One region of the Streptomyces sp. NPDC050287 genome, then DNA from elsewhere that is predicted to be linked to it. Evidence: riboswitches for the same ligand, from Rfam matches in the RefSeq annotation. Region 1 holds a riboswitch; each other region holds the start of a gene.
The links. A riboswitch is a leader RNA that binds a small molecule or an ion and turns the genes downstream of it on or off. The one in region 1 is predicted to bind cyclic di-AMP.
Positions count from the first base shown of each region.

Region 2: it holds a riboswitch for cyclic di-AMP, as region 1 does, so the genes downstream of both, ACIBK3_RS06990 (NlpC/P60 family protein) here and ACIBK3_RS36500 (transglycosylase family protein) in region 1, are expected to answer to the same signal.
Region 3: it holds a riboswitch for cyclic di-AMP, as region 1 does, so the genes downstream of both, ACIBK3_RS46055 (M23 family metallopeptidase) here and ACIBK3_RS36500 (transglycosylase family protein) in region 1, are expected to answer to the same signal.

Region 1 is NZ_JBITIY010000013.1:262,284-269,659, reverse strand. Features, by position in the region: gene ACIBK3_RS36520 (exopolyphosphatase) at 1-353, opposite strand, end outside; gene ACIBK3_RS36515 (DUF501 domain-containing protein) at 350-895, opposite strand; gene ACIBK3_RS36510 (septum formation initiator family protein) at 919-1,395, opposite strand; gene eno (phosphopyruvate hydratase) at 1,527-2,813, opposite strand; gene ACIBK3_RS36500 (transglycosylase family protein) at 3,116-3,817, opposite strand; cyclic di-AMP (ydaO/yuaA leader) riboswitch at 3,822-4,008, opposite strand; gene ACIBK3_RS36495 (transglycosylase family protein) at 4,202-5,290, opposite strand; gene ACIBK3_RS36490 (cytochrome P450) at 5,441-6,754, opposite strand; gene ACIBK3_RS36485 (nucleoside triphosphate pyrophosphohydrolase) at 6,751-7,376, opposite strand, start outside.
Region 2 is NZ_JBITIY010000002.1:357,831-365,206, reverse strand. Features, by position in the region: gene ACIBK3_RS07000 (M23 family metallopeptidase) at 230-1,813, shown strand; gene pcrA (DNA helicase PcrA) at 1,853-4,339, opposite strand; cyclic di-AMP (ydaO/yuaA leader) riboswitch at 4,844-5,013, shown strand; gene ACIBK3_RS06990 (NlpC/P60 family protein) at 5,021-6,190, shown strand; gene ACIBK3_RS06985 (FAD-dependent monooxygenase) at 6,464-7,376, shown strand, end outside.
Region 3 is NZ_JBITIY010000032.1:15,811-23,186, reverse strand. Features, by position in the region: gene ACIBK3_RS46080 (sensor histidine kinase) at 1-63, shown strand, start outside; gene ribA (GTP cyclohydrolase II) at 100-756, opposite strand; gene ACIBK3_RS46070 (MarR family winged helix-turn-helix transcriptional regulator) at 894-1,409, opposite strand; gene ACIBK3_RS46065 (dihydrofolate reductase family protein) at 1,477-2,667, shown strand; tRNA gene ACIBK3_RS46060 (tRNA-Met) at 2,746-2,819, shown strand; cyclic di-AMP (ydaO/yuaA leader) riboswitch at 3,140-3,295, shown strand; gene ACIBK3_RS46055 (M23 family metallopeptidase) at 3,307-4,335, shown strand; gene ACIBK3_RS46050 (aldo/keto reductase) at 4,427-5,371, shown strand; gene ACIBK3_RS46045 (PrsW family intramembrane metalloprotease) at 5,390-6,811, opposite strand; gene trmB (tRNA (guanosine(46)-N7)-methyltransferase TrmB) at 6,863-7,376, opposite strand, start outside.

The DNA.
Region 1 (7,376 bases):
GAGAACTCGGCCTCCTGGTCGCCGGTGATGACCTCGGGCTCGACCCCCAGGATGTCCAGCACCCCGCGGACGAACTCTTCCCGGTTCTCCGCGTCCCGGGAAGCGGACGTCGCCACGAAACGCAGGCGCTCGGCGCCGTGCTCCTTGATGGCCGCCGCGTACTGACGGCAGGCGGCGAAGGTCCGCTCCAGCGCCTCGGGGGCGAGACGGCCCGTCCGGTCGACGCCCTGGCCGAGCCGGACGATCGTCATACGGCGGTCCAGATCGACCAGTTCACCGGTCTCGGGGTCCGCGTCCGCGACGAGGAGGCGGATGGAGTTCGTACCGCAGTCGATGGCGGCGACTCGGGTCACTGGTCGTCCTCCTCGGCGGAGCCGTCCTGCGGGAGCGTCACGCACGCCCCCTTGCGCCACCACTCGGGCAGCATCTGAAGCGCCTCGTCGCCCAGCGGGTTCACGCCGGGACCGGCGGCCAGGGAGTGGGCGACCAGGACGTGCAGGCACTTCACCCGGTCCGGCATGCCGCCCGCGCTGGGGAAGCCCGTCAGCTCCTCGATCTGGTCCCGGCGCCGGATGTAGTCCTCGTGCGCGGCCCGGTAGGCGGCGGCCAGCTCCGGGTCGCTCTCCAGGCGGGCCGTCATCTCCTTCATCACGCCGTTCGCCTCCAGCGTGCCGATCGCCGAGGACGCCTTCGGGCACGTCAGGTAGTACAGCGTCGGGAAGGGCGTGCCGTCGGGCAGGCGCGGGGCCGTCTCCACGACGTCCGGCTGTCCGCACGGGCAGCGGTGCGCGATGGCGCGCAGGCCGCGCGGCGGGCGGCCCAGCTGCTGCTTGAAGGCCTCGACGTCCGCGTCGGTGGGCTCGGTGCGGGGAGTGGTCGGCGGGGGCGTGTGCATGCCTGTCTTTCTGGTCGTTCAGTTCACTGGCCGGAGGCGTCGGCCTTGTCGACGCCGTCCCAGAGGTTCGCGTACCAGGGGCGGTCGGCCGCGCCCAGGTCGGCGCGCGACTGCTTGGCAGCGTTCGGGTCGATGACGATGAAGCCCGTCTCGCCAGGCATCACGTAATGCAGCCGCTGCCGGATCTGCTGCTCCGCGTACGCGTCGTCCTGCCAGCGTGCCTTGAGGTCGCGCAGCTGCTCGACCCGCTGCCGGGCCTGCTCCTGCAGACGCTGCTGGTCGGCGATGTCGCCGCGCTGGGAGACGTACTGCCTTATGGGGTAGGCCAGCGCCACGACCAGCGTGCACAGCACGAGGGCGAGCAGCGCCGCGCGGCCGGTGAGCCGGGAGCGGCGGGCCTGCCGTTTGGTCTGGGAACGGTAGACACGGGCCGCCGTCTGCTCGCCGAGCAGTCTGATCCTGGTCGCGGTGGAGAACCGGTCCCGGTCCTTCACGGCCATGTCCCCGCCTCCCCATCACACGTGCCTACGTCCCCGCACACGGTACGGGACCGGGTACGGGGACGTACGTACGACTGGCTGAGGATCGACCTTGGCGAGGTCAGCCCTCGGAACGGTCAGCCCTTGAGCGGTCAGCCCTTGAAGCGCGGGAAGGCCGAGCGGCCGGCGTACACCGCGGCGTCGTCGAGGATCTCCTCGATGCGCAGCAGCTGGTTGTACTTGGCGACGCGCTCGGAACGGGCCGGGGCGCCGGTCTTGATCTGGCCGCAGTTGGTGGCGACGGCGAGGTCGGCGATGGTGACGTCCTCAGTCTCGCCGGAGCGGTGCGACATCATGCACTTGAAGCCGCTGCGCTGGGCCAGCTCGACGGCGTCCAGGGTCTCGGTCAGCGAGCCGATCTGGTTCACCTTGACGAGCAGCGCGTTCGCGGCGCCCTCCTCGATGCCGCGGGCCAGGCGCTCGGGGTTGGTGACGAACAGGTCGTCGCCGACGATCTGGACCTTGTCGCCGAGGCGGTCGGTGAGGACCTTCCAGCCCGCCCAGTCGTCCTCGAACAGCGGGTCCTCGACGGAGACGAGCGGGTAGGCCGCGACGAGCTCCTCGTAGTACTCCGTCATCTCGGCGGCGGAGCGCTCCTTGCCCTCGAAGAGGTACTTGCCGTCCTTGTAGAACTCGGAGGCGGCGACGTCCAGCGCGAGGGCGATCTGCTCGCCGGGGATGTAACCGGCCTGCTTGACGGCCTCGAGGATCAGGTCGAGGGCCTCGCGGTTGGAGCCGAGGTTCGGGGCGAAGCCGCCCTCGTCGCCGAGGCCGGTGGACAGGCCCTTGGTCTTCAGCACCTTCTTGAGGGTGTGGTAGACCTCGGTGCCCCAGCGCAGCGCCTCGGAGAAGGACTCCGCGCCGATCGGCGCGATCATGAACTCCTGGATGTCCACGTTGGAGTCGGCGTGCGAGCCGCCGTTCAGGATGTTCATCATCGGCACCGGCAGCAGGTGCGCGTTCGGGCCGCCCAGGTAGCGGAAGAGCGGGAGGTCGCTGGCCTCGGAGGCGGCGTGGGCGACGGCGAGCGAGACGCCGAGGATGGCGTTGGCGCCGAGCGAGCCCTTGTTGTCGGTGGCGTCCAGGTCGAACATCGCCTGGTCGATCAGGCGCTGCTCGGTGGCGTCGTAGCCGACCAGCTCCGGGCCGATCTGCTCGATGACGGCCAGCACGGCCTTCTCGACACCCTTGCCCTGGTAGCGGTTCGGGTCACCGTCGCGGAGCTCGATGGCCTCGAAGGCGCCCGTGGAGGCGCCGGACGGGACGGCGGCACGACCGGTGCTTCCGTCGTCGAGGCCGACCTCGACCTCGACCGTGGGGTTGCCTCGGGAGTCCAGGATTTCCCGGGCTACGACGACGTCGATGGACGGCACGAGCATCTCCTTCTGGGATGTGACGCGGGTACGCGGGCCGCAGGGCCCGTGGTGCACGGAGCCGCGGTCGGCTCCGCGAGATGAGCCTAACCGCCCAGGGCCGATCGGCCATGCGCTCGCCCACCTCTTGGGCAGAACCGAGAGTAAATTGTTTCCGAACGGAACAAAGCCGGAGCCCAAAAAAGCCCCGCCCCGGTGCGTACGGGGGAATACGCACCGGGACGGGGAGCCCGTGGGGACAGGGGGACCCTCCACGAGGCCTTCCGCGGAAGAACCACGGATGTGAGGCGGTGCAGCCGCCGACCCGATTACTTCAGGTGCAGCTGCTGACCCGGGTAGATGAGGTTGGCGTCCTGGACGATGTCCTTGTTCAGCTCGAACAGCTTCGCCCAGCCGCCCTTGACGTCGTGCGCCTCGGCGATGGAGCTGAGGGTGTCGCCCTTGACGACCTTGTACTCGCCGTCGCCCTTCTTGACCTTCTTGCCGGTCGGTGTGGTGACGGTCTTCTTCGCGGCCGGACGCTCGGCGGAGCGGGAGGCCTGCTGCTCGGTCGTGGAGCGGGTGGTGCTCTTCGAGGAGCTGCTGGAGCCGCTGCCGGAGCCGTTCGACGAGGAGCCGGCGCTGCTGCCGCTGTAGGAGGCGCCGGACAGGCCCTTGCCGCAGACCGGCCAGGCACCCTTGCCCTGCGAGGCGAGGACCTTCTCGGCGACGGCTATCTGCTGCGCCTTGGAGGCCTGGTTGGCCTGCGGGGCGTAGGCGGTGCCCCCGTACGCGGCCCAGGTGGAGGCGGAGAACTGCACGCCGCCGTAGTAGCCGTTGCCGGTGTTGATGGACCAGTTGCCGCCTGACTCGCACTGGGCGACGGCGTCCCACTCGGAGGCGGTGGCGGCGGAGGCGTTGCCGGCCGCCATCAGCGGGGCGGCGACGGCGGCGCCGGTGACACCGGCGATGGCGATGGCCCGAGTGGCCTTGGACGGACGACGGTGCTTGCCCTTGCCGGAAAACAGCATGGAAGGATCCCCTCACCGACGCCTGCGAGGTGAGCTGTCGGGTTCGGGCCGGTTGAGTTGCCCGGCCGCACACCTTTCGGTGCGCGGCTTCACCCCGAGCCGGTGCCGGCCGCGAGTCCCCGGAGGGCCTCAACTGCCGGACCCGGCGCTTACCTTGGGTCCCCCGCTCCTGCCTACGGCGCTTGACGCGACGACTGTTCCCGGGCAACCGCTGGCAGGATTCGGCGTTGCGGCAGCCGGGGCTCGTGGTGACGAGCGGTCCTGACCGTAGACACGCGATCCGGGGAATTTCAAAGACGATCAAGGCTTCTGAGACTCATCCCACACTTTCACCAACCCGGACATTCGGTGCGAAGTATGCGTGAACTCCCGTTGCTTTTCGCCCTATTCGACACCAAGTCCAAGGGTCTGACCGGGAGTGATGCGACTCGGGTCGGCGCCGATGGCCTGCTTGTTCTCCTCATAGAGCGCGCGCCATCCGCCTTGGAGGTCAAGGGAGTCGGCGATGGACGCGAGCGTGTCCCCGACGCGAACCGTGTACGAGTCACCGCGGGCCGCGTGACGGCCGCCGGAGGAGCCGGCGTCACCGGTGCCGGCGAGCGTGCCCTCCGGGGCGCTGCCGCCGCGGTGCTTGCCGCCGGCCGCGGCGTCGGTGTCGAGGGCTCCAGCGTCAAGGGCTCCGGTGTCGACGAGGCTCGAAGAGCCGCCCACCCGCCAGGAGTTGTCCGAGTCGTCCTGCTCGGTCGCACCCGCGGACGTGCCGCCGGGATTCCGCGAGCCACCGGCGCCCGGACCAGAACCGGCGGAACCGGAGGAACCGGAGGAACCCGATGAATCAGGGGAATTGGAAGGATCAGAGGAGGAGCCGGACTTGACTGAATTGTCCGCCGAGTCCGAGGAATTCGACGCACCCGAGGAGGCGTCCGACGACGGTGTGGAGGCGGACGGCGAAGGTGCGCCCGAGGCGGCACCCGAGGACGCGCTTCCGGACGAACCGGACAACAGGCCACCGGAGTCAGACAGGCCGGACGAGTCCGAGCCGCTCGACGCGTCCGATCCGCCGCTTCCCAGACCCGTGTCGACGTCGGCCGATTTGGAGTCCTTGCTCAGCCCGTTGAGCAGTCCACAGGTGGACCAGTAGCCGACACCCTTGTCCGCGAGGATCTTCTCGGCGACCGCGATCTGCTGGTTACGGCTGGCCTGGTCGGGGCGCGAGGCGTAGTCGAGACCGCCGTGCTTCTCCCAGTCCGCCTGGGCGATGTGGAGTCCGCCGAAGTATCCGTCGCCGCTGTTCTCGCTCCAGGAGCCGCCGGTCTCGCAGTTGGCGACCTGGTCCCAGGTGGTGCCGCTGGCCGCGCTGGCGCCGGTGGCGGCGAGCAACGGGATCGCGATGGCGGTGCCGGTCACTCCGGCCGCGACGAGGAGAGCCGGGGCCTGGCGGGGGCGACGATGACGGCCGTTCCCGGAGAGCATGCGGAGACCTTTCGCGAGACAACGGTGACCAGCGCGACACTCGACACTCGGCGCCGCGCTGATCCGTGAACGTATAGGCAGACGATCACTTGTCACAAGTTAATGCCGCGCAGATCACGTGAAGATCACAGACTTGAGTGCGTGTCACCTTTACGCAGGTGAGACGAGTCGGCCACGTGGCGTGAACTCGACGGGCAGCGTACGCAGTCCACGCATGATGAGCCCGCCGCGCCAGCGCAACTCCGCCGGATGGACGGCGAGTCGCAGGTCCGGCAGGCGCATCAGCAGGCCGGCGAGGGCGGTCTGGCCCTCCAGACGGGCCAGGGGCGCGCCGAGGCAGTAGTGGATGCCGTGGCCGTACCCGAGGTGTTGATTGTCACGCCGGGACAGGTCGAGGGTGTCCGGTTCGGCGAACCGCTCCGGATCCCGGTCGGCGGCGGCGAGTACGACGAGGACGGGGTCGCCGGCCGCAATGTCCTGCCCGCCGAGGCTGACCGGCCGGGTGGCGAAGCGCCAGGTGGCGAGCTCCACGGGGCCGTCATAGCGGAGGAGTTCCTCGATGCCCGTCTCCAGGAGCCCGCGTTCGCCGGCGGCGAGGGACTGCTGGAGTCGGATGCGCTGGTCGGGGTGGGTGAGAAGGGCGTAGGTGCCGTTGCCGATGAGGTTGACAGTGGTCTCGAACCCGGCGAAGAGCAGGATGAAGGCCATCGCCGCGGCCTCGTTCTCGGTGAGGTGCTCACCGTGGTCGGAGGCACGGATCAGGCCGGAGATGAGGTCCTCGCCGGGGGTGGCCACGTCCGCGAGGGCCTCGCGTTTGCGGTGGATGAGCTCGGCGAGATAGCCGCGCATCTTCTTCACCGACCGGGCGACGCCCCCTCGCGGCCCGCCGCCGTGCCGGATCATCATGCCCGCCCAGTCGCGGAAGTCTTCCTGGTCGTCGCGGGGAACGCCGAGCAGGTCGCAGATCGCGTAGATGGGGAGAGGGAAGGCGAAGTCGTGGATGAGATCGGCGCTCCCTTCCCGGGCGAACTGATCGATGAGGTGATCGGTGAGTTCCTGCACGCGGGGGGCGAACTCGGCGACGCGTCTCGGCGTGAACGCCTTGGACACGAGCCGCCGCAACCGCGTGTGGTCCGGCGGATCGATATTGAGCAGATGGGTCATCAACTCGGCTTTGCGCTCACCCGGGATGCCGGTCTTGCCCTTGGCGTGCGTGGGTTCGTCGTGATGCGCCGGGTTCTTGGACAGCCGGGGGTCGGCGAGCGCCTGCTTGGCATCGACGTAACGGGTGACCAGCCAGGCCTCCACCCCACTGGGGAGTTTCGTGCGGTGCACGGGGGCGTGTTCGCGCAGCCAGGCGTAGGCGGGGTAGGGGTCGGTGGCGAACTCCCAGGTGAAGAGCTCGGGGGGATCGAGGGACGGGCTCGGGGGGAGGGGCTGGCCGGTCGGGAGATGGTCGGTCACTGCTCGACCCCGCGGATCGCATCGCGATAAGCCCGCGCCGCCGCTCGCAGGGCCGCCTCAGGGTCGACGCCCTCCGCCTCGGCCCGAACCGCCAGTGCGAGGAGGTCGTAGCCGATGCCCTCGGTCGGAGGCAGCGGCACGTCGAGCCCTGCCGTCCGTACCCGCGACGCCAGCTTCGCCGCCAGGGCGAGGCCCGGCTGGCCGAGGGGGATGCCCTCCGTCACCGAGGTGCGCTGCTTCTCTATGGCCTTGGTGCGCAGCCAGTGTTCCTTGACCTCCTCGGGGGTGGTGGCCGTCTCGTCGCCGAAGACATGGGGGTGGCGGTGGATGAGCTTGGTGACGATGCCGCCGGCCACGTCGTCGATGGAGAACGGGGCGTCCGGGTCCTCTTCCGCGATACGGGAATGGAAGACGACCTGGAGGAGGACGTCGCCGAGTTCCTCGCGCAGTTCGTCGCGGTCGCCCTCCTCGATCGCCTCGACGAGCTCGTACGCCTCCTCGATGCCGTACTTCGCCAGGCCCTGGTGGGTCTGCCGGGAGGACCACGGGCACTCGGCGCGGATGCGGTCCATCACCTGGACGAGGTCGAGGAGGCGGGCGCCCGGCAGGTCGTAGGAGGCGG
Region 2 (7,376 bases), on a different contig from region 1:
GCGGTCCTGCATCGCTCCGCCGGCGGACCGGCATCGGTCCGACACCGTTCCGACGTCGAACAACTCTCGAACACAGGGCCAAACCCTCGCCCACAGTCCCCCGAAACACGGCCGAATGCCCGTTTCCTGCGCGAGCGAAACCTGACGAAGATTGTCGTGCCCGCGTACCGCCGGGTACAGTCGCCGCACTGCTCTGGCAGCCCCTGTTGTCGAGGCGAAAGAGAAGTTGGTGAACGACCGTCACCCGTCGGGGAGCACGACCACCCCGGCTCCGGCTTCCGACGCCGTCTCCGCGCACTACGCGTCGTACGGCACCCAGGAAGCCCAGTACGGCGACTTCACCACGTACGGCGGCTATGACGCCACAGGTTTTGACGCCACCGGGTTCGACGCTGCCGGTTTCGACTCCGGCGCCCACGCGGCGACAACGGCGACGACGACCTTCGAGTCCGACCCCCTCTTCGGCAGCCTTCCCGGCGACGCCACCGGCTCGTACGACACGCAGACCTGGTCGACCGGCGGTCACCAGACCCCGCACTACGACATGTACGCGGCCCAGCACCACGCCGCCTACGACACCGGCGCGTACGACACCACCGCCTGGAACGCCGAGCACCAACACCAGCCCCTCTCCGCGATCCCGGCGCAGACCACGGGCCACGACACCAGCGGCCAGTGGGACGCCAACGCCTGGCTCCAGCCCGACCACTCCGGTGGCCCGGCCGACCAGACCCAGCAGTGGGAATGGGGCACGCAGGCCTTCGACACGGGGGCGTACGACGCCACACAGTGGAACTCCGACGGCGGCACCGGCACTTCGGCGGCCGAGTCTTACGAGCCGCCCGCGGAATCCTTCGACCACCAGGCGACGACGACCTTCGACCACATCGAGCACGTCGAGTACTCCGAACACACGCCGGGCGACGGTGATTTCGCCGCCACCGGCGAGATGCCCGCCGTGCCGACCGGAACGACCGTGTCCGGCTCGCCCCTCCTGGACGACGAGGAAGATGTCGTCCCGACCCCGGACCCGTCCCCGTCGTCCCGCGCCGCCTCGCGTGGCGGGTCGCGTTCCCGTCGTCGTATGCCCGCCAAGCGGTCCGCGCTGCTGACGGTGGCCGTGCCCTCGGCGTGTGTGATGGGAGTGGCGGGAATCGCCGCCGCCTCGGTCGGCACGTTCAGCGCCGACGACCAGGAGACGTCGACGACCGCGGCGGACGCCTCGGACGCGACCGCCGTGAAGCCGTCGATGGCGAACAGCAAGCTGGACAGCCAGTTGCGGACCCTGTCCGCCGAGGCGGACGCCTTCAGCGACCGGGTCAGCCGGACGCAGGAACGTATCGACCTCAAGGCGCAGCAGGAAGCCGAGAAGAAGCGGGCGGCGGCGGAGGCGGCCCGCAAGGAGCGGCTGCGCCCCAAGTACGCGCTGCCGGTCGCCCAGCGCGGGCTCAGCGCCTACTTCGGCCAGGCCGGCATCAACTGGATGTCCGTGCACACCGGCATCGACTTCCCGGTCTCCTACGGCACGACCGTGATGGCTGTGACCGACGGCACCGTACGGACGCAGTGGAACAGCGCGTACGGCAACATGTTGATCCTGACGGCGAAGGACGGCACGGAGACGTGGTACTGCCACCTCTCCACCTACCGGGTCTCCTCCGGTACGACCGTGAAGGCCGGCGACCCGATCGCGTATTCCGGGAACTCGGGCAACTCGACCGGCCCGCACCTGCACCTCGAGGTACGGCCGGCCGGCGGCTCGGCGATCGACCCGCTGCCGTGGCTGCGCAGCCACGGGCTCGACCCGACGTAGGAGCGGGGGCTCGCCGCCCCCGGACCCACGCTCCCTCAGCTACAGCTTCTCCACCGGCGCGTACCGCAGCAGCAGCCGCTTCGGCTTCTCGTCGCCGAAGTCGATCGTCGCCTCGGCGTTTCCGCCCGTCCCCTTCACACCGACGACCGTGCCGAGCCCGAACTGGTCGTGCGTGACCCGGTCCCCGACGGCCAGCGCGACCACCGGCTTCTCCGAGGTCCGGCGGGTGGCGAACCCGGATGCGCCCGAGGCCGCCGAGCGCGAGCGGGACGACGACAGCGAGGCCGCCACGCCGGACACCGGGCCGGAGGACACCGGTGCCATGGCGCCCGTGCGCTTCCAGTCGACGTGCTGCGGCGGGATCTCCTCCAGGAAGCGGGACGGCGGGTTGTACGAGGGCTGTCCCCACGCGCTGCGCATCGACGACCGTGTCAGATACAGCCGTTCCCGCGCGCGCGTGATGCCGACGTACGCCAGGCGCCGTTCCTCCTCCAGTTCCTTGGTCTGGCCGAGGGCGCGCATGTGCGGGAAGACGCCGTCCTCCATGCCGGTGAGGAACACGACCGGGAACTCGAGGCCCTTGGCGGTGTGCAGGGTCATCAGGGTGATGACTCCGGAGCCGTCCTCGTCCTCGTCGGGGATCTGGTCGGAGTCGGCGACCAGGGCCACCCGCTCCAGGAAGTCGGAGAGCGAGCCGGGCTCCTCGCCCTCGCCGGACTCCTGCTCGAACTCCAGGGCGACCGCGGCGAGTTCCTGGAGGTTCTCGATGCGGGTCTCGTCCTGCGGGTCGGTGGAGGCCTGCAACTCGGCGAGGTAGCCGGTGCGTTCGAGCACTGCTTCCAGGACGGTCGCCGGGCCCGCGCCGGACTCGACGATCGTACGGAGGTCCTCCATCAGCGTGTTGAACCGCTTCACGGCGTTGGTGGAGCGCGCGGCCATGCCGTACGCCTCGTCGACGCGCTTCAGCGCCTGCGGGAAGCTGATCTTCTCGCGCTGGGACAGGGCGTCGATCATCGCCTCGGCGCGGTCGCCGATGCCCCGCTTGGGGACGTTGAGGATGCGGCGCAGCGGCACCGAGTCCTCCGGGTTGGCGAGGACCCGCAGGTAGGCCAGGACGTCCCGGACCTCCTTGCGCTCGTAGAAGCGGACGCCGCCGACGACCTTGTAGGGCAGGCCGACGCGGATGAAGACCTCTTCGAAGACACGGGACTGCGCGTTGGTGCGGTAGAAGACAGCCACGTCTCCCGCCTTCGCGTCGCCCGCGTCCGTGAGGCGGTCTATCTCGTCGGCGACGAACTGCGCCTCGTCGTGCTCGGTGTCGGCGACATAGCCGGTGATGCGCGCGCCCGCGCCCGCGTTGGTCCACAGGTTCTTGGGGCGGCGGGACTCGTTGCGCTCGATGACGGCGTTGGCGGCGGACAGGATCGTCTGTGTGGAGCGGTAGTTCTGCTCCAGCAGGATGGTCGTCGCGTCCGGGTAGTCCTCCTCGAACTGGAGGATGTTGCGGATGGTGGCGCCACGGAAGGCGTAGATCGACTGGTCGGCGTCGCCCACCACGCACAGTTCTGCGGGCTGCAGGTCATGCTCGCCGGGCGGTACGTCGACGGGGTGCTCGGCGGTGCCGACGAGCTCGCGGACCAGGGCGTACTGGGCGTGGTTGGTGTCCTGGTACTCGTCGACCAGGACGTGCCTGAAGCGGCGGCGGTAGTGCTCGGCGACGTCGGGGAAGGCGCGGAGCAGGTTGACCGTCGTCATGATCAGGTCGTCGAAGTCGAGGGCGTTCGCCTCCCGCAGCCGCGACTGGTACATCGCGTAGGCCTGGGCGAGGGTCTTCTCGAAGCCGTCGGTGGCCTGGGCGGCGAAGTCCTCCTCGTCGATCAGCTCGTTCTTGAGGTTGCTGATCTTGGCGCTGAAGGACTTCGGGGGGTAGCGCTTGGGGTCGAGGTCCAGGTCGCGGCAGACCAGGGCCATCAGACGCTTGGAGTCGGCGGCGTCGTAGATCGAGAAGGAGGACGTGAAGCCGAGCTTCTTGCTTTCCCGCCGCAGGATCCGTACGCACGCGCTGTGGAACGTCATGACCCACATCGCGTGGGCGCGCGGGCCGACGAGCTGCTCGACGCGCTCCTTCATCTCGCCGGCGGCCTTGTTGGTGAAGGTGATCGCCAGGATCTGGCCCGGGTGCACGTTCCGCTCGCCCAGCAGGTGGGCGATGCGGTGCGTGAGCACGCGGGTCTTGCCGGAGCCGGCGCCGGCCACGATGAGCAGCGGGGTGCCGTGGTGCACGACGGCGGCACGCTGGTTCTCGTTCAGCCCCTCCAGCAGCGCTGCCGGGTCCACCGCCGGGCGCGGCGCGCCGTCGCGGTAGTAGGTGTCCCGGTCCGGCGGCACGTCGAACTTCCCGCCGAACAGATCGTCCGGCACGGGCTCCGGTACGTGATCGTCCTCGGGCGGCGGCGGGGGTTCCTCCTCGTGCCCACGAGGGGCCTGGAGGTTCGCCAGGAAGCTGTCATCAAAGAGGCTGCTCATCGCTCTCCGAGTCTAGAACGCCCCACTGACACCCCACCGCCGCCCCGAGAACTCCGCCGGAAATACGAGTTCTCCCGCGAAAATACGGGGCTCCCAGAGCGGGGTCTTCAGAACCCGAGGATCTGCCAGACCTGCCCGCCCGGTGTCTTCCTCGCCTCCAGGAGTACGCCGTCACGGTCCGCAACCGAGCCATTACACGATCGAGTCAAATTCGAATGCCTGCGCCCTCTCCCGCGAGCAGCTACCGACCTCTCCGGCCGCCGCCGTGTCGGGGCCGCGGTCGGCTGGAACCCAGCCCCTCGAAGCGGGCAGATGGCATCACTCCGTCAAAAATACGCACAACTCGGTCCGGATCAGTCCGGATTGGCCACGCCGGGCGACGTCCTGCCCCGAGGTCACGAAAATGTATCGGGCATATCGAACATCAACCTTCACAGGCGCCACACGCGTTGGCTACCGTGCCGCACAGGCCGTACGACCCCCACCGGCGAACGTCGCCGGGTCGCGCGGCCTCCGCCGAATCCACAGCGTCGCCCTGCGACCGGAACCGGGGACCCACCGACCTTGGGGTGAATCGGCCGACTCCCGTACGGGGAGAGGCCGTAGGGCATTCCTTCCGAACCACCCGCCCGAACCCGACAGCTAACCCGGTAGGCGGAGCATCGGAAGGAGTCGCCTCCCTTGGCGTCGCACCGCAAGCCGCCTCCCGCAGGTACGCGCGCAGGCATCCGGACCCCCGCCCTGGCCACGGCGGCCCTCACCTCCGTCGCCCTGCTGTCCCAGACGGCCACCGCAGCCCCGGCCGACGACCGGCCGAGCCTCGAAGAGGTCGAGAAGAAGGTCGACGACCTGTACCGCCAGGCGGAGTCGGCGACCGACAACTACAACGCGGCCAAGGAGAAGACCACGACGCAGCGGGGCCGCGTCGACGCCCTCCTGAACGACGTAGCCCAGCGCACCCAGAAGCTCAACGAGGCGAGGGAGGAACTGGGTTCCTTCGCCGCCGCCCAGTACCGCACCGGCGCCTCCGCCCCCGACACGGCGACGTTCCTGCTCGCGGACTCTCCGCAGGACTACTTCGACCAGACCCAGCTGATGAGCCGGCTGACCAGCCGCCAGAAGGGCGCGGTCGACGACTACGTCACCGAGCAGTCGGCGACGATGAAGAAGCGCCAGGAGGCCACGGAGAGCCTTCGGACGCTCACCCGGTCGCAGGACGACCTGAAGACGGCGAAGGCGACCGTCCAGAAGAAGCTCGCCGACGCGCGGAATCTCCTCTCGCAGCTGACCGCCCAGGAGAAGGCGCGGCTCGCGGCGATCGAGGAGAAGAAACAGCAGGAGGCCGCGCGCAAGGCGGCGGAGCTGGCGCGGCAGCAGGCGGCGGAGCAGAAGGCGCAGGAGGCGGCGGCTGAGCAGCAGCAGAACAGCTCCTCAGGCTCGGGGACCGGCACAGGCACCGGCACCGGCACGGCCACGCCCGACCCTTCCTACGCCACCAAGGCCGAGAAGGCGCTCGCCTTCGCCCGTGCGCAGATCGGCAAGCCGTACGTCTGGGGCGCCACCGGCCCCGACTCCTACGACTGCTCCGGTCTCACCCAGGCCGCCTGGAAGGCCGCCGGTGTCGACATCCCGCGCGTCACCTACGACCAGGTCAACGCCGGCACCACGGTCTCCCTCTCCGCCGCCCAGCCCGGTGACCTGGTCTTCTTCTACGACGACATCAGCCACGTCGGCATGTACATCGGCAACGGCATGATGATCCACGCCCCGAAGCCGGGCGCGTACGTCCGCGAGGAGTCCATCTACTACGACGGCGAGTCAGCGATCCACAGCGTGGTACGACCTGCCTGACGAGGTGCAGGGCCGCTCTGAATCTGTCGAATTCTCAGCGATCTGTCGTCAACCTGTCGTCTGCGACAGATCACTGAGAATTACTCCGCGGAGTGCTGTCCGTTCTCACTGGTCCTTTCAGAGTCTCACCGTGTCGCGCGCAGATCTGGCGAAGTCTCAGGCGGCTGCCCAGCCGACAGCCTGGTTCACCTGGTCTGCACCATTTTCGTCCGATATGAGCGTCATCGGAGTTGGCGTTTCGCGGCGTGCACCGACACCGCCGGCGCGCTCACCGTGGACGCGGACGGCCAGGTGCTGGAGACCTTCCGCGCGGACGACGACGGTGGCGACGGGTTCATCGCGGACATCGAGATCCTGCGCGGGGACCTGTCCCAGGTGCTCTACGACGACACCCGCGACGGCGTCGAGTACGTCTTCGGCGACCGAATCGCCGAGCTCGCCCAGGACGCGGACGGGGTCGACGTGGTCTTCGCGGGCGGCAACCGGCGGCGCTTCGACTTGGTGGTCGGGGCAGACGGGCTGCACTCGGAGCTGCGAGCGATGGTCTTCGGGCCGCATGAGCGGTTCCTCCGCCCCCTCGGGCACGTGCTGGCCTTCTACAGTGTGCCCAACGAGTTCGGGCTGGACCGGTGGCTGCTGGAGTACCAGGATCAGGAGTCCGGGCGCTCCGCCCTCCTGCGGCCCTTCCAGGACGCCACCCGGGCGATGGCCATGTTCTACTTCACCTCGGCTGACTTCGACGTCGACTACCGTGACGTCGCGGCCCAGAAGGTCCTGCTGCGGGAGCGGATGGCGGGCCTGGGCTGGCTGGCCCCGGACATCCTCGCGCACTTGGACGACACTCCGGACTTCTACCTCGACCAGGTCGCCCAGGTGGTGATGGACCGCTGGTCGAGTGGACGGGTGGGGTTGCTCGGGGACGCGGCGTTCAGCTCGTCGCCGATGTCCGGGCAGGGCACCGGGCTGGCCCTGGTCGGCGCCTACCTGCCGGCCGGAGAACTGGCCGCCGCCGAGTGGGACCCCGACGCCGGGTTCGCCCGCTACGAGGCGCGGATGCGCTCGTTCGTCGAGGCCAACCAGGAGATCGGCCGGTTGAACGCCCGCAGCCGCGACGTCCCCGGGCCAGACGCCGAGCCGAGCCCCGATTTCGCCAGCGAATGGTTCACCGAGCTGGTTGGGCGCGCGA
Region 3 (7,376 bases), on a different contig from region 1:
GAGGTGACCAGCCCGGTCGGCGGCGGCACCGTGATCCAGGTCGAGTTGCCGTGCGTGTGGTGATCGCCGGGGACGGTGGGGAGGGGGTGGCGTACCCGGTCAGACCGCGTGGGTCGCCGGGAGTGGTGTCAGCTCGCCCAGGGGGAGCGTGTGCTGGGTCTGGAGGACCTTCGCGCGCAGGTAACGGACGTTGTGCGCGGTGGTGAAGACACCCGTGGGCACCCGGTTCTCGACGTCGATGCCGAGGTCGCGCAACTGGTCCGCCTTGTCCGGGTTGTTGGAGAGCAGGTCCAGGGACGTGATGCCGAGGGCCTGCAGCATCTGGGCCGCCGCCGTGTAGTCACGGGCGTCCTCGGGCAGGCCCAGCGCGGTGTTGGCGGCGTAGGTGTCGAGGCCCTGGTCCTGGAGGGCGTACGCGTCGAGCTTGTTGTAGAGGCCGATGCCCCGGCCCTCCTGGCGGAGGTAGAGCAGCACGCCGCCGCGGTCCGCGATGCGCTCGACCGCCTCCCGCAGCTGCCGGCCGCAGTCACAGCGGGCCGAGCCGAAGACGTCACCGGTCAGGCACTCGGAGTGCAGGCGCACGAGCGGGGTGGTGCCGGGGGCGGTGGCCGGGTCGCCGAGGACGACGGCCACGTGTTCCTGGCCGTCGGTGAGTCCGTGAAAGGTGACCAGTTCGGCGTCGACGCCATAGCCGTCGTGGAAGCGCAGCGGTACCCGGACGCGGGAGCGCGGGGTGGCGGCGGGGAAGTCGGGCATGCGGGTTCTCCCGGGTAGGGGTCCGGTGGGCACATCTGCTTAAGATTTGAAGCAGATCTACGACTCCGGACCCTACCTCATGCTTTAAATTTGAAGCAACGGGATTGTGGTGAGTGTCATGAAGGTGTGCGCCGGTGTCACGGACAAGGCGGGGACGAGCGGCGGCGCCACGGCACGTCGTCCGGGGCCGGGCGGGTGTCGCCGCTCTCCAGGGCTTGTGCGACGCTCGCGCAGATCTCCTCCAGCTGGTCCACCTGTTCCTCGGTGAGCTGGTCGAACAAGGACGCCCGTACGGTCGCCACATGGCCGGGCGCCGTGCGCTCCAGCGTCGCCATCCCCTCCTCGGTCAGCTCGGCGACGCTGCCGCGCTTGTCCCACCGGCAGTTCTCCCGGCGCAGCAGGCCGTCCTTCTCCAGCCGGGTCACCGCGTACGTCAGCCGACTTCGGGTGATCTTCGTGCGCTCGGCGAGGTCGGTCATGCGCAGGCGGTGTTCCGGTGCGTCGGAGAGATTGGCGAGGATGGAGTAGTAGAGGTGGGGCATGCCGGCGTCCTGCTGGAGCTGCCGGTCGATCGCGTCCTCCAGGAGGTGCGTCGCGGCGATGTACGCGCGCCAGGCGCGCTGCTCCTTGGAGGTGAGCCAGCGAGTCGTCATACCCCTAGTGTAGGTTTGTTTCAAATTTGAACCAAGCCCGGCCCGTCCTCGAGAGTGAGCGCGTTCGATGCCGTATCCCTACGTCCTGCTGTCCGCCGCCGTCTCCCTCGACGGCTACCTCGACGACACCGGCCCCGAACGCCTGCTGCTCTCCTCCCCGGCCGACTTCGACCGCGTCGACGAGGTACGGGCATCCGTCGACGCGATCCTCGTCGGCGCCGGGACGATCCGTGCCGACAATCCGCGCCTGCTGGTCAATTCGCCGCAGCGCCGCGCCGACCGTGTCGCCGCCGGGCGGCCCGCGTACCCCCTCAAGGTCGCGGTCAGCGGGTCGGGCGACCTGGATCCGGAAGCGAAGTTCTGGCACACCGGTGGTGAGAAGGTCGTATATACGACCGACAAGGGCGCGGAACGGGCGCGTGCGGTCGGCCTCGGCCTCGGCGGCGACGGCAGCGACGGCGGCGACCCTGACCTCGGCCGCGGTCGTGGCCTCGACGTCGATGTCGTTCCGGTGGGTGCCGGCCTCGACTGGCGGCGGGTTCTGGAACACCTGCACGACGTACGAGGCGTGGAGCGTCTCATGGTCGAGGGCGGCGGTACCGTCCACACGCAGCTCCTCCAGCAGGGCCTCGCCGACGAACTCCAGCTCGTCCTCGCGCCGCTTTTCGTCGGCGATCCGGACGCGCCCCGGCTCTTCGGCCCGGGCGCCTACCAAGGTGGCCGGCTGCGCCTGGCGGAAACCCGGCGGATCGAGGATGTCGTCCTCATGCGGTACGAGCCCACGGCCCCCGGCACCGGCTTGCTGCCCTCCGCCGCCGACCGCCACTGGCTGTCCCTCGCCTGCGAACTGGCCGGCCGGTGCCCGCCGTCGAGCACCGCCTTCAGCGTCGGCGCGGTGATCGTCGCCGCGGACGGCACGGAGCTGGCCCGCGGTCACTCGCGCGAGGGTGACGATCCCGTCGTGCACGCGGAGGAGGCGGCACTGGCGAAGATCGGCTCGGGAGATCCCCGGCTGGCGTCCGCGACGGTATACAGCAGCCTGGAGCCGTGCGCGCGGCGGGCGTCCCGGCCGGTGCCGTGCGCGGGGCTGATCCTGGAGGCGGGGGTACGGCGGGTGGTGACGGCCTGGCGGGAGCCGGACACGTTCGTGGCGGGGGCGGACGGGAGCGGGCTGCTGGAGGGGGCGGGGGTGGACGTGGTGGTGCTCGACGAGTACGAGACGTCGGCGAAGGCACCGAACCGGCACTTGGTGGGCTGACGGTGGTCCCCGTTCGGGGCGGCGGGACGACCGATGCGACATCTGTGCTGCGTATGGCGTACAGTGAAGACACAACGACGCGGGGTGGAGCAGCTCGGTAGCTCGCTGGGCTCATAACCCAGAGGTCGCAGGTTCAAATCCTGTCCCCGCTACTGAAGGCCGAGGGCCGGAATCCGAAAGGGTTCCGGCCCTCGGTGTGTTCGGGGGCCGCCGGGTTCGCGGCTGTCGGCGAGGTTCGATGGTTGTCACCTCGTGTGAGCAGGCATGCGCCCTGCGCATAACAACTGACACACCGTCAACTCCTGTGCGGTCTCTGGTGCCTGGTCAACTCGCCCGTTTTTCGCCGGTGGTGGGGCGTTGGTCCTGCCGGAAATCGTTAATGATCAAGCGGAACGGCTTGGAATACAGGCCTCGCGTCTATTAACGTTCGATAACGCAGCGCGGTCGTCCCAGCCGTCACAAGAGTCGGCTCCGTGCGCACGCGCCGAATCCCGCAAGGGAACCGGGGAACCACCACTTGGGGTGAATCGCTCGTAGACCGTCGTGTCCGCACGGCTGTTTACGCGCGTAGGAGACCTTCCTGCTCCGAACCCGTCAGCTAACCCGGTAGGCGAGAAGGAAGGAAAGGAGCACGCCCACGTGGCGTCCAACCGGCCTGCCCCAGAAGCCCCGTTCGTGCCGAGCCAGCGTGACAGCGAGACCTTCGGCTACGGCGAGTACCGCACCGACGAGGGCCCCTGGACGGAGTGGAACCCCACCGAGGAGTCCCTCCGACCCGTACGCGGCCGGCACCGTGTCGCAAAGCAGCGCGGCGGACTCGCCCGCAGCTCCACCGTCCTGGGCGTCGGCGTCATAGCCGCCGTCGGCGCGGGCGGCATGGCCAGCGCCAACACCGGCAAGCCGCCGCTGTCCATCTCCATGCCCGACCTGCCCTCGGTGGGTTCCCTCCTCTCGGACGATGACACCCCCGAGGTCACCGCGACCGCGCTCAGCACTGTCGGTACGACTTCCGCGCAGACCAAGCAGAGCGGCTCGGACGCCGGTGAGGTCCTGCGGTCCCGGATCCTGGCCCAGGCCGAGCAGCAGCAGGACCAGATCGAGAGCAAGGCCGCCGCCGACGCCGCGGCCGCCGCCGAGAAGCAGGCCGCCGCCGCGAAGAAGAAGGCGGAGGAGGAGGCCCAGGCCAAGGCCGCCGCCGCGAAGAAGGAGGCGGAGGAGGAGGCCGAGAGGAAGGCCGAGGCCGCGCGCCTGGCCGAGCTGGCCAGGCAGTACACGCTGCCGACCTCCTCGTACACCATCACCGGCACCTTCGGTCAGGCAGGCTCGCTGTGGTCCTCCGGCTACCACACCGGCCTCGACTTCGCCGCGCCCACGGGCACGCTCATCAAGGCGATCCACAGCGGGACCATCACCGAGGCGGGCTGGGCCGGTGCGTACGGCTACCGCACGATCCTGACCCTCGACGACGGCACCGAGCTGTGGTTCTGCCACCAGTCCTCGATCAGCGTCAGCGTCGGCCAGAAGGTCAGCACGGGTGACGTCATCGGCCGCGTGGGCGCCACCGGCAACGTGACCGGGGCCCACCTCCACCTGGAGGTCCACCCGGACGGCGCGGACACCGGCATCGACCCGATGTCGTGGCTGCGGAGCAAGGGGCTCAACCCCTGACAGCTGACGGCTGCCGGTTTTACGCGGAATTGGTGAGCGCCTCGGACCTTCGGCGGAATGAGGCGCTCCGTCACGGGTGTTGAAGAGAAGCATGACTTCTCTTCGCAAGCTCGGTTCCTCGGACCTCGAGGTCTTCCCGCTCGCCCTCGGAGGCAACGTCTTCGGCTGGACCGCCGACGAGGCGGCGTCCTTCGCCGTCCTCGACGCCTACACGGCCGCCGGCGGCAACTTCGTCGACACCGCCGACGGCTACTCCGCGTGGGCCGAGGGGAACTCCGGCGGTGAGTCCGAGACCGTGATCGGCAAGTGGCTGGGGGCCCGCGGCAACCGCTCCGACGTCGTCATCGCCACCAAGGTCAGTCAGCACCCCGAGTACCAGGGCCTGTCCGCCGCCAACATCAAGGCCGCCGCCGACGCCTCGCTGCGGCGCCTCGGCACTGACTACATCGACCTCTACTACACGCACTTCGACAAGCCCGAGGTGCCGGTCGAGGAGATCATCACCGCGCTCGACGAGCTGGTCCGGGCCGGCAAGGTCCGCTACATCGCCGCGTCCAACATCTCCCCCGAGCGGCTGGAGGCGTCCCTCGCCTTCTCCGACCGCCAGGGCCTGGCCCGGTACGTGGCCCTGCAGCCCCACTACAACCTGGTCTCGCGCGACACGTACGAGGGCGAGCTCTTGGACCTCGCCGAACGTTCCGGCATCTCCGCCGTCCCGTACTCCGCACTCGCCTCCGGCTTCCTCACCGGCAAGTACCGGCCCGGTACGACGGTCGACAGCGCGCGGGCCGCGGGCGCTTCCAAGCATCTTCAGACCGAGCGCGGCCAGAAGGTCCTCACCGCCCTCGACGAGATCGCCCAGTCCCACGACGCCCCGATCCCCACGGTCGCCCTCGCCTGGCTCGCGGCCCAGCCGACGGTCGCGGCGCCGATCGCGTCCGCACGGACGGTGGAGCAGCTGCCCGCGCTGCTGGGAGTGGCGGACCTGACCCTGACCGAGGCCGAGATCACCCGCCTGACGGACGCGTCGGCCTGAGCCTTTCGGCCCCGTCGACTACGACCGGTACGGGTTGTACGCCGGATCCGGCATCGTCGGATACGCCGGATACCCCGGATACGGCGTCCTCGGAAAGGCCGGATGGGCCGGTGCCGCCGGATATCCCGGATACGGCATCCTCGGATGGGCCGGATGGGCCGACGCCGTCGGATAGCCGTACGCCCCGCGCACCGGCCAGGGCGGCGCCGTCACCGCGACCGGTGGCGCCGTTGCCCGGGCCGCGTGGTCCAGGGCGGGGCGGGCCACGTCGCGGCGGCGCCACAGCTCGTGCAGCAGTTCGCCTTCCCGTACGACGAAGTCGGCTCCCGCCCGGCCGCGGCGTCCCCGGTGCCGTAGGAACGCCAGCGAGGTCGCGTACGCCTCGTACTGCGCCACCGCCCGTGCCGCTGGGCGGCCGCCGTGCCGGCGGGCGTGGTCGCGGGCCATCCGCCGGGCTCGCATCGACCCGAGCGCGTACGGCTCGGCCGGTGTCAGCCATCCCGCCACGGCGTAGGCGGGCAGTTCCTCCCGCACGGTCTTCAGCTCGCGCTGCCGGGTCCAGATGACCAGCCAGGTCAGCAGGCCGAACGCGGGCACCATGAACGCCGCGTACACGGCGAAGAAGCCGTACTCGCCGAAGGCCGAGGAGCCGTTCCAGATGGCGTGCATGCCCATCGCGAGCAGCAGCCCGGACAGCGGCAGCAGCACCCGGCGCAGGTGCTGGCGGTCGGCCGACAGCGCGGCGACGCCGAAGCCGATGCCGGTGAGGACGGTGAACAAGGGGTGCGCGAACGGCGACATGACGACGCGCACGAAGAAGGTCGCCGCGGTCACGGAGGCGATCCCCCGGTCGCCGGTGAGCTGGTCGGTGCCGAACGCGGTGCCGAGATAGAGGATGTTCTCGGTGAAGGCGAACCCGGTGGCGGTGACCCCGGCTATCACCACCCCGTCGACGATCCCGGTGAAGTCCCGGCGCCGGAAGAGGAAGACGAGCAGCACGGCGGCGGCCTTGGCCGACTCCTCCACGACCGGCGCTATCACCGTCGCGCCGAGGGTGTCCGCGCCGGAGGGGTCCGCGGTGGCGGTGGCGATCCATCTCGTCGCGAAGCTGTTGGCGACGATCGCTATCAGCGCCGCCGCGCAGGCACCCCAGGCGAAGGCGAACAGGAGATTCGGCCAGGGCCCCGGCTCGACCCGGTCGAGCCAGCGGAAGGCCGCCAGGAGGAGCGGCACGGGCAGGACGGCGAGCCCGAGCCCGACCAGGAACCCCTCCGTGCCGGTCTGTTCGCGGACCAGGGCGAGGATGACGAGTCCGGAGAGGACGAGCAGGGTGCTCAGCGCGCCGTAACGCACCCACGTCCGCTGCCACCAGTGCGCGTGCCGCAGGGCTCCGCCGGCGGGATCGCTGGGGTGCGTCGGGTAGGGGGGAACGGTGGCCACGGCATTGACCCTAACGAGGGAGCGGCGCCGCCCGCAGGGGGCGAGGGGGGTTCAGGCGCCGGTGGGGGGCTGGTCCTGGTGCGTTACGTGGTGCTCTGCGTGGTTGTCGACATGGTTCTCGACGTGGTGCTCTACGCGGCGGAAGAGCAGGTCGTTCACGACATGTCCCTTCTCCAGTCCCTGGGCCTCGAAACGGGTCAGCGGCCGGAACTCGGGACGGGGCGCGAAACCGCCGTCGGCCTGGGTGTTCTCGAAGGCGGGATGCGCGGTCAGCACCTCCAGCATCTGCTCCGCGTACGGCTCCCAGTCCGTCGCGCAGTGCACCAGCGCCCCCGGCCTGAGCCGGGTCGCGGCGAGGGTGAGGAACTCCGGCTGGATCAGCCGCCGCTTGTGATGCCGCTTCTTGGGCCACGGATCGGGGAAGTAGACGCGCAGCCCGCCGAGGGAGTCCGGGGTGAGCATCTCGCGCAGCAGGATGATCGCGTCCCCGTTGCCGACCCGGATGTTGTGCAGCCCCTCACGTTCGGCGAGGTTGAGCAGGTTCCCCTGGCCCGGGGTGTGCACG